DNA from 3 places in the Ensifer sp. B1-9 genome. Region 1 is predicted to be linked to each of the others. Evidence: predicted binding sites of a transcription regulator. Region 1 holds the regulator's gene; each other region holds the start of a gene.
What was found. Region 1 encodes PhoB, which activates phosphate uptake and scavenging genes when phosphate is short. Its sites were predicted from a motif close to TGTCATNNANCTGTCAT; they were not measured.

Region 1 (3,275 bases):
GAAACCTTCGATGTACTTCTGCTGGCCCCCGGCGGCGATCGTCGCGATCGTGCGGCCGTGGAAGGCGCCCTCGAAGGTGATGACGTGAAACTTCTCCGGCTGGCCCTTGGCGAAGTGATAGCGCCGCGCCGTCTTGATCGCGCATTCCAGCGCTTCCGCACCGGAATTGGTAAAGAAGACCCGATCGGCGAAAGTGACGGCAGCCAGGCGGCGGCCAAGGCTTTCCTGCCCCGGAACTTCGTAAAGGTTGGAAAGGTGCCAGACCTTCTCGGCCTGCGCCTTCAGCGCCTCGACGAGATGCGGATGCGCGTGGCCGAGCGAGTTCACGGCAACGCCGGCGGCGAAATCGAGGTAACGCGAGCCGTCTTCGGCGATCAACCAGACGCCCTCTCCTCGCTCGAAACGCAACGGCGCGCGCATGTAGGTATCGTAAAGCGGCGTGGTTGCAGTCATGCGAGGCTCTCCTTCACTCCAATCGGCATCGGTACCGCAGCTTCATGCGGCCCGATAAAAATCAAAAATGCCGCCTTTCGGCGGCGCAGGCACTATTCCCATTTCGCACCGCAATGTCAACAAAACCAAGCCTTGCAGCGCGATGGCGAGACCCGTTTCCCTGCGACGAAAAAATCGGCCGGAAGGGCTTGCAAAAATGCAACGCTGATCGAGCAAGTTGGGGAAAACTACGAATTCGATTCGGCGTGATTCCCCGGACTCTTGCCACGGAGTCCAGCGGTCAGTACGTTAACATTCAATTACTAGACGCGTGCGGCGGACCTAGTCACCAAAAGAGTTATCGCGTTTGCAACCTCGGGGTTCAGCCGGGGTGCGGTGAGGGATTCTGCCATCCCCAACGCTGAGAACGGAGAGTGCAGAGATGAACTGGACTGACGAGCGGGTGGAGAAACTGAAGAAGCTTTGGTCCGAGGGCCTGAGCGCAAGCCAGATCGCGGCGCAGCTCGGCGGCGTCAGCCGTAACGCTGTCATCGGCAAGGTTCACCGCCTGAGCCTTCCCGGACGCGCCAAGGCTGGCGGCAGCGCCACGGCGGCGGCCCGCCCGAAGCGGCCGACCTCGGCCCCGCGTGCTCCGAACTACGCCTCGCGCGTTTCGACCCGCACCGTTGCCCGTCCGTCCGGCGCCACCGTTCTCAAGGAAGAGATCGAAGTCGATCTCGTGGCCGAGCAGAATTTCAGCATCAGCACGGACGTGGTCGTGCCGATGTCGCGCCGCCTTGAGCTGACCCAGCTCACCGAACGCACCTGCAAGTGGCCGATCGGCGATCCGCTGAAGGAAGAATTCCACTTCTGCGGCAATGACTCGCCGGAGTCCTCGCCCTATTGCAATTTCCATGCACGGCTTGCCTACCAGCCGTCGGCCGAACGTCGGCGGATGCGCTGAGGCTCCGCACCGGAACAAAAGAAAAGGGGCTGAGCGGCCCCTTTTTTATTGCCTGCTGTTGGTCCCTCTCAGCTTTCGAGCGAGTAGCCGGCGCCGCGGACCGTGCGAATGACGTCCGGCATGGTCGAGAAGTTCAACGCCTTGCGCAGGCGGCCGACATGCACGTCGACGGTCCTTTCGTCGACATAGATGTCGTGACCCCAGACGCCATCCAGCAACTGCGAGCGCGAGAAGACCCGGCCCGGAGAGGACATCAGGAACTCGAGCAGTCGGAATTCCGTCGGTCCCAGGCGAACCTCGCGGCTGCGGCGATGGACGCGATGGGTTTCCCTGTCGAGCTCGATGTCGCCGCAGCGCAGCAGCGTCGAGAGCACTTCAGGCTTCGCCCGGCGAAGCATCGCCTTGACGCGAGCCATCAGTTCCGGCGTCGAGAAGGGTTTGACCACATAGTCGTCTGCGCCGGTCGCGAGACCGCGAACGCGCTCGCTTTCCTCGCCGCGCGCCGTCAGCATGATGATCGGCAGCCGCTCCGTCTCCGGGCGCTGGCGCAGCCGACGGCAAAGCTCGATGCCGGAGACGCCGGGCAGCATCCAGTCGAGGATCAGCAGGTCGGGCAGGCGTTCCTGGAGCCGGATCTCCGCCTCGTCACCCCTGAGGATCGTATCGACGTCGAAGCCTTCCGCTTCCAGATTGTAACGCAGCAGGACGCTCAGCGCCTCTTCGTCTTCGACCACGGCGATTTTTGGCAACATCAGGTAACGTCTCCTTACCGCGAGCGCCGTGCGGCTCCAGTGGCCGGGCCGGCGCTCAGACACTCTAAATCTGGAGCATTTCCGCGTTTTTCAAAGGCGGTGCGAAAGCCGCATGCTTCAGATACAGGAATTCGGGGCCGCGACCGGAGCCGCGACCAGGTGATATTCAGGGGGCATGCATTGCGAACGGCGCGTCTAACGCTCAGTCGTTGACCGAGCCCAACGTCGACGTATTGTCATCCTTCGGACGCTCGCCTTCCGGCTGGGCACCCGTTGCCATGTAATAGATCGTCTCGGCGATATTGGTCGCGTGGTCGCCGATGCGCTCGATGTTCTTGGCACAGAACAGAAGATGCGTGCAGGGCGTGATGTTGCGCGGGTCTTCCATCATGTAGGTCAGCAGCTCGCGGAACAGCGAGGTGTAGATCGCATCGATCTCCTCGTCCCGCTCGCGAATGCTGTTGGCCTTTTCCGGCGAACGCGAGGCATAGACGTCGAGTACTTCCTTGAGCTGCACCAGGGCGAGCTCGGCGAGGTGCTCGAGACCGCGGGCAAGCTTGCGCGGGATGCCGGAACCGGCGACCGCGATCACGCGCTTGGCGGTGTTCTTGCCGAGGTCGCCGACACGCTCCAGGTCGGAGGCGATGCGGATCGACCCCATGATCTCGCGAAGGTCGGCGGCGACCGGCTGGCGCTTGGCGATCGTGACGATCGCCTTCTCGCCGATCTGGCGCTCGGCATCGTCGAGAATGGTGTCGTCCGAGATCACCTTCTGCGCCAGAGCCAGGTCGGAATTGACCAGGGCGCGAACGGATTCAGCGACCATCTGCTCGGCGAGACCGCCCATTTCCGAGATGCGGCGCGTCAGGTACTTCAGTTCTTCGTCATAGGCGGACATGATATGCATGGACATGATCGTCGATCCTTGCGGGCGCTTTCCAGTTACTGTTGCAGCCGTCATTGGCCTCAGCCGAAGCGGCCCATGATGTAATCCTGGGTGCGCTGGTCATCCGGATTGGTGAACATCTTGTCGGTGTCGTTCTCCTCGACGAGATTGCCGAGGTGGAACATGGCGGTGCGTTGCGACACGCGGGCTGCCTGCTGCATCGAGTGGGTCACGATGACGA
Region 2 (3,275 bases), on a different contig from region 1:
CGGATCGAGCTCGACGATGGCAGTCGACACAGCTTCGATCATTGCATCATCGCAGCCGGCGTCGGCAGTTTCCCGCTGATCGATGCGGTGTCAGGTCCGCTGAAAGCGACGAGCGGCACGGCTGTCAAGGGGCAGGCCGCGCTCTTGCGGGCAGCGGTGGACCCCGCCTTGCCGGTTATCTTCACCGACGGCGTCTATATCATCGCGCATGACGACGGCCATGTGGCGGTGGGCAGCACCAGCGAAAACAGCTTTGCCGATCCATTGTCCACGGACGAACAGCTCGACGATCTGTTGCGGCGCGCCATCCTCCTGGCGCCGCGTCTGGCCGATGCGCAGGTGGTCGAGCGCTGGGCAGGGCTCAGGCCAAAGTCGGCGGGGCGCGAACCCATCGTCGGCCGGCATCCTGATCATTCGAACATTTCCGTGCTGACCGGCGGTTTCAAGGTAAGCTTCGGCATAGCGCACCGCCTCGCGCGATTTGTCGTCGACGAGATCGCCGGCATTCCGACGATCGACATTCCCGCATCTTTCCTGTGCCGGAATCACTTGGGGGCGCTTCGCGAGGAGCATCTTTAGGGCTGGATCGAGGAAGGGCCCCGCCCGCCGGCGGAGCCCTGTTCGGACAATCGAAAGCCCGACCTTACATCCAATAGGGCGGCACGCCGTAGTAGTCGTAGACGCGGCGGCCGTTTTCCTCGTTCCAGTCGTATTCCTCGTCGCCGCGATATTTCGGTGCGCGCTCCACCTGATCACGCGTCACGTCGGTGCGGTAGCCGCCGAGGCTTTCGTCATAGGTCAACTTCGCCCAGGGCAACGGATAGTGATCTTCGCCGACGCCGAGAAAGCCGCCGAAACCGAGCACGGCATAGGCCACGCGACCGCTGCGCTTTTCGATGATCACGCGCTCGATCGAGCCGATGTGCTTGTTGTCGGAGCCATAAACCTTCGTGCCTTCAACCTTGTCGCTTGCGATCAGGTCATGGGTTTCCTTGATCCCGGCGTCCTGCAGGCTTGCGTTGTGGTAGCTCACGCTTCTTCTCCATCCTTGATTGTTACCTCGAAGGAACGGATCTTGGGCCGGATGGTTCCGATGTCTCGACGCAAACCGGTGGTGTCGGGCGGTTTTGCCCGGTCCACTTCGTCAATCTGTCACGCAAATCACCTAAGACGCGGCCGATAGATCATCATGGTCTATTCTCATGAGTTGGGCGGGGGATGCGGGCGGAAATCGCACGTGTTTTCCTCATCCCGCTCAAGGACAACCGGAGCCACCCATGCGCTACGCCATTTGTTTCACACCGCCGATGGCCGACCCGCTTTCCGCGGTTGCCGCAAGCTGGCTGGGGCGCAACGTCTATTCCGGCGAGCCGACGGAGCTGCCTTCGGTTGCCGGCCTGAGCTCTGCCGACATTGCCTACCACACGGCCGTGCCGCGCCGCTTCGGTTTCCATGCGATGATGATGCCGCCGTTTCGCCTGCACCCGGACATGACGGAATCGCAGCTCCTGAAGGCGCTCATGCACTTTGCCGGCGCGCAGACGCCGTTCGAAATCGACCGGCTGGAGGTCGCCCGCATCGGTCGGTGCTTCGGCCTGATGCCGCAGGTGCCGAGCACTGCCATGCACCTGCTGGCAGCCAATATCGTGCAGGAGTTCAACGCCTTTCGCGCACCGCTCAGCGAAGACGAGATCGAGCGTTCCGATCCGGACCGGCTGACCGCGCCGCAATTCTCCAATCTGCACCGCTGGGGCGCCCCTCACGTCATGGACGAGTATCGCTTCCATATGCTGCTCACCGGCCCGCTCGCCCCGGAAGCGCTGCGTCAGGTCGAGGCGCCGCTTCGCGGCCTGTTCGAACCGCACCTGGCGCCACCGCTTGCCATCGGCAGCCTTGCTCTCTTCGTCGAGCCGGAGACCGGCGCACCTCTGCGCGTGCATTCGCAGCACCCGCTCGGCAAGATCTCCACCAGTGCGCGCACCGAGCGCGCCAAACGCGTTGCCGCCGAGCCCTCCCTTGGTCCGGGATCGATCCGGCCCTTGCCGCTCATCGTTGCGGCCTTGATGGCGCAGCGTTAAATTTGGCGGCTGTGCAGCAAGAGCTAAACAAAAGCGCTTTTGGATAGGGCAAGCCCAGAGACGGCATGTTCGCTTGCGAGAAGTAGCGCAGCGACTTTGTTTCCCCGTCGGCGATGGCGGTCTGAGAGCCGACGATCCGACACCTAAAGAGGGTAACTACATATTCAACCCGGTCGCCGTTCGGGTAGGTGTGCCGGAACTCTTTCCCGCCGAATACACCCAAGATCGTTTCCACCGAGACGGGATAACCCGTTTCTTCCATCACCTCCCGGATGATGGCCTCCGCTGGCGTTTCGCCCGGTTCGATTGCTCCCGCCGGCAAGCTCCAGCCTTCGCCGCTTGATTTTTCCTGCAGCAGAATCTGGCCAGCGGAATCAAGAATGGCGGCCGCCACCGACGGACAAAGGAGAAGGCCGGTGCCGATTTTTTCGCGAAGCGTTTGAATGTAAGATTTCATCTCGACGAGGCCGCTCGAATTGTCGATCCATTTAACGTTACTTCAGGTAAGTGCTCAACCTAGGCTTGGGTTGGGCTATTCTGGTGATTTCAGCCCAGATCCTGACGATATCGCTGCGTCGTCTCCCGTCATTTCGGTATCGACAATCCGGCCGGCGGTGATACCGTTCTGGAAAAATCGAAGGGTGATTTGATGTCTGAGACGAAGTATCCACGCGACCTTGTTGGCTATGGCCGCAATCCGCCGAAGGCAAACTGGCCGGGCGATGCGCGCATTGCCGTGCAGTTCGTGCTGAACTACGAGGAGGGCGGCGAAAGCTGCATTCTCGATGGCGATCCGGCGTCCGAATGTCTGCTGTCCGAGATCGTCGGCGCGCAGCCCTGGCACGGCCAGCGCAACCTCAACATGGAATCGATCTACGAATATGGCGCCCGTTCCGGCTTTTGGCGGCTGTGGCGCATGTTCACGAGCCGCAACGTGCCGCTGACCGTCTATGGCGTGACGCTTGCCATGGCGCGCAACCCCGAGGCGGTTGCGGCCATGAAGGAAGCCGGTTGGGAGATCGCCAGCCACGGCCTGCGCTGGCTGGAGTACAAGGATTTCCCGGAAGATGTGGAACGCGAGCATATCCGCGAGGTCGTGCGCCTGCATACGGAGCTGACCGGCGAGCGCCCGCTCGGCATCTACCAGGGCAAGCCCTCGGCCAACACGCTGAAACTGGTGCTGGAAGAGGGGGGGTT
Region 3 (3,275 bases), on a different contig from region 1:
TGAAGCAGGGGCCGCACATTTCGGCACCAACCGGAACGCGGAAGAAGAGCTTCGACGTGCCACGGGCTGCGCCGTCCGTGTCGATCGCCCAGATGCCGTCGGTGCGGCCGGTTTCCTTTTGGTTGTTGCCGTCGGTCGCCACCCAGAGGCGACCGTCGGCGTCGATGGCGCAATTGTCGGGCATGCCGAACCAGCCGTTCTTGGTGGTGGCGGTCGAGAACGAAGCGCCGACATCGGCAACGCTTGGATCGCCGCACTTCAGCAGCACGTCCCAGCGGCTCGTCAGCGAAGCGAAGTCGCCGTCGGTCTCGGTGATCTCGACGATATGGCCGAAAGCGTTCTTGGCGCGCGGGTTGGCGGCATCGACTTGTTCGGCCTTGCGCTTGGTATTGTTGGTCAGCATCACATAGACCTTGCCCGTCTTCGGGTTCGGCTGAACGTCTTCCGGACGGTCCATCTTGGTGGCGCCGAGTGCGTCGGAGGCAAGGCGGGTGTTGATCAGCACGTCTGCCTGCGAGGCGAAGCCGTTGGCTTCGGTCAGCGGGCCCTCGCCGTGGACCAGCGGCATCCAGGTGACGGTGCCGTCTTCATCGAACTTGGCGACATAGAGCGTGCCTTCGTCGAAGAGGTCCATGTTGGCGGCACGATCATCAGGGTTGAACCTGCCCTTGGTCACGAACTTGTAGACATAGTCGAAACGCTCGTCGTCGCCGGAATAGAGCACGACGCGGCCATCCTTGTTGACGATCGATTCGCAGCCTTCATGCTTGAAGCGGCCGAGCGCGGTGCGCTTCTTCGGCACCGAAGTCGGGTCCAGCGCGTCGACCTCGACGATCCAGCCGAAACGATTGGCTTCGTTCGGCTCCTTGGAGATGTCGAACCGGTCATAGAAGGAGGCCCATTCATACTGGCCGCCCGGGGCGCCCAGGCGCTTGAGCTGCTTGTATTCCGGGTGATCCTCGGCAATCTCGCCGCCGAAATAGCCGTTGAAATTTTCTTCGGCCATCATGTAGGTGCCCCAGGCCGTGACGCCGCCGGCGCAGTTGTTGATCGTGCCGAAGACCTTTTTGCCCGTCGGATCGGACTGCGTCTTCAGGCGGTCATGACCGGCGGCCGGGCCAGTGATCTGCATCTCGGTGTTGACGGTGATGCGGCGGTTGTGCTTGCCGTCGAGAACCGGCTGCCACTTGCCGTCCACCTTGCGGATCTCGATGATCGTGCCGCCATGGGCCGCCATCTCGATGTCGACCAGTTCCTTGGTATATTCGCCGAGAACGACCTTCTCTTCCTCGACTTCCTTGCCGTCCTTGGTCACCTTTTCCTTCACGACGCTGGCGAAGGCCGGAAACATCAGCTCGGCATTGGTGTATTCGTGGTTGACGACCAGGAGACCGTGGTCGGCGCTGCCGTCGAGCGGGATGAAGCCGACATAGTCGTTGTTGTAGCCGAAGAGTTTTTCCTGGGCGGCGGCCGTCTGGTTCTTCGGGTCGAATTCCGGGCTGTCGGCGAAGATCTTGTCGCCCCAGCGCAGCAAGATATCGGCATCGTAGCCTTCAGCGACATGGTGCTTTTCATCAACGCCGGCTTCGATCTCGGTGAAGTCGAAACGCGAACCTTCTTCGGCGCGCGCTTCTTCGGCGGTCAGGAGAGCGAGCGGGCTGACGGTCGTCGAAATCGCGGCAACGGCAAGCGAGCCGCCGATGAACGAGCGGCGCGAGAAGCGGCGATGGATGATGTCGCCCATCGTCGGATTGGTGGAACAGTTGTGGCCGATGTCTTCCAGCTCTTCCCTGCGTTCCGTCAGCGTCTTGAATTCGGTCTCTTCCGCCTGGCCGAGATGCTTGTCCATGATCGGGTCTCCTGGTTGAACGATGGAAACCACCGCGCGGGACGGCGGTGCTCATCCGCCTGTATCAGTTGCCCGATGACAGTTCTGCGACATTTCCGTGAAGAGATTACAGCGCTCGCCCGTCTACTGCATGTTTCCTTAATTCGTCTCCGATTTAAGGAAACATGCGGCAATTCAGGGCGCTGCAGCGATCTTTGCACGTCGGATGAGACGCGCGGCGCTGTAGAGATTTGGCGGGCGCGTAAAAGTTTGTATGGTTGCGCGCGGTTTGCATGTGCGACTGTCTGGGGAAACCATGTTCGAACTCTTTGATTTTTTTGCCGTTATCCTGGCGCTTGCCGCCTTTCTCGGCGGCCGCAAGACGGCCGAGCGGCTGGAGCGTGAACTCGCCACCCTGAGGGCGGAGGTCGCAAGCCTGAAGGCCTCGTCGCGCGAAGGCGTTCAGGCCGAAGCTGCGAGCGAAGAGTTCGCCGCTGCGCCAGAATTGCCGGCGGAAACGGAGACGACCGAGGACACCACCGTCGACCTGCCGGCCAGCGTGCACGAGGGCACCCGGATCTTTGGCAATGCGGAGAAAGCGGCGGAAGACATCGAGGGCGACGAGACGATCGCCGCCAGCACGGAAGCGCCGCAACCGGTCATGGCCGCGACCCGTCAGGCCGAAAGCCTTGAAAGCCGCCTCGGTGCGCGTTGGGCCGTGTGGGTCGGCGGCATCGCGCTCGCACTCGGCGGCGTCTTCATGGTCAAATATTCAATCGATGCCGGCCTCCTGAGCCCGGCGGTTCGCCTGACACTTGCCGCCCTGTTCGCCCTCCTGCTGATGGCGGCGGGGGACGTCATTCGCAGGCGCGCCGTGCCTGTCATCGCCAATGAGTTCCAGAACGCGATGATCCCCGGCATCCTGACGGCGGCCGGTGCCGTCACCCTTTTTGGCGTCGCCTATGCCGCCTACGACATCTACGGCTATATCGGCACCGGTACAGCATTCGTTCTCCTCGCCGCAATCTCGCTGGCGACCGTCGGTCTGTCGCTGCTGCATGGGCAGGCGCTTGCCGGCCTCGGTTTGCTTGCCTCGCTCGCAACGCCGGCACTCGTCTCGAGCGACGAGCCGCGCCCCTGGGTGCTCTTCGGTTTCCTGTCGATCGTCTGGGTGGCGACCCTGTTGGCCTCGCGGCTGCGGACCTGGACCGTGGTTCCGACTTTGGCCAATGCGGGCATCGGGCTTTGGGGGCTCGCCTATATCAGTGCGATCTCGCCATTCGAACCGCTGCCGATCGCCTTTGCGCTGCTGGTGATGATCGCGGGCATCGGTCTTGTCTGGCCGGGGGCTACGGAGGCAGCGCCCGCGGCCGAGGTGCCTGACGAGGTGGAGCGACGCGGCGCCGTTGCCGGACCGTGGGAGCGGCTGTTTATCCCGCCGCATGCG

Region 2: ACQ5BM_RS22825 (DUF1045 domain-containing protein) is a predicted target of PhoB. The motif match lies at 1,140-1,156, and genes of this name have one in related genera.
Region 3: ACQ5BM_RS04435 (PhoX family protein) is a predicted target of PhoB. The motif match lies at 1,925-1,941, and genes of this name have one in related genera.

What each region holds. Positions count from the first base shown of each region.
Region 1 is NZ_JBCHVG010000007.1:371,401-374,675, forward strand. Features, by position in the region: gene ACQ5BM_RS15690 (aspartate aminotransferase family protein) at 1-453, opposite strand, end outside; gene ACQ5BM_RS15695 (GcrA family cell cycle regulator) at 875-1,396, shown strand; gene phoB (phosphate regulon transcriptional regulator PhoB) at 1,465-2,148, opposite strand; gene phoU (phosphate signaling complex protein PhoU) at 2,351-3,064, opposite strand; gene pstB (phosphate ABC transporter ATP-binding protein PstB) at 3,115-3,275, opposite strand, start outside.
Region 2 is NZ_JBCHVG010000012.1:144,331-147,605, reverse strand. Features, by position in the region: gene ACQ5BM_RS22835 (NAD(P)/FAD-dependent oxidoreductase) at 1-579, shown strand, start outside; gene ACQ5BM_RS22830 (PRC-barrel domain-containing protein) at 644-1,033, opposite strand; gene ACQ5BM_RS22825 (DUF1045 domain-containing protein) at 1,278-2,078, shown strand; gene ACQ5BM_RS22820 (NUDIX domain-containing protein) at 2,047-2,535, opposite strand; gene puuE (allantoinase PuuE) at 2,728-3,275, shown strand, end outside.
Region 3 is NZ_JBCHVG010000002.1:251,578-254,852, forward strand. Features, by position in the region: gene ACQ5BM_RS04435 (PhoX family protein) at 1-1,849, opposite strand, end outside; gene ACQ5BM_RS04440 (DUF2339 domain-containing protein) at 2,145-3,275, shown strand, end outside.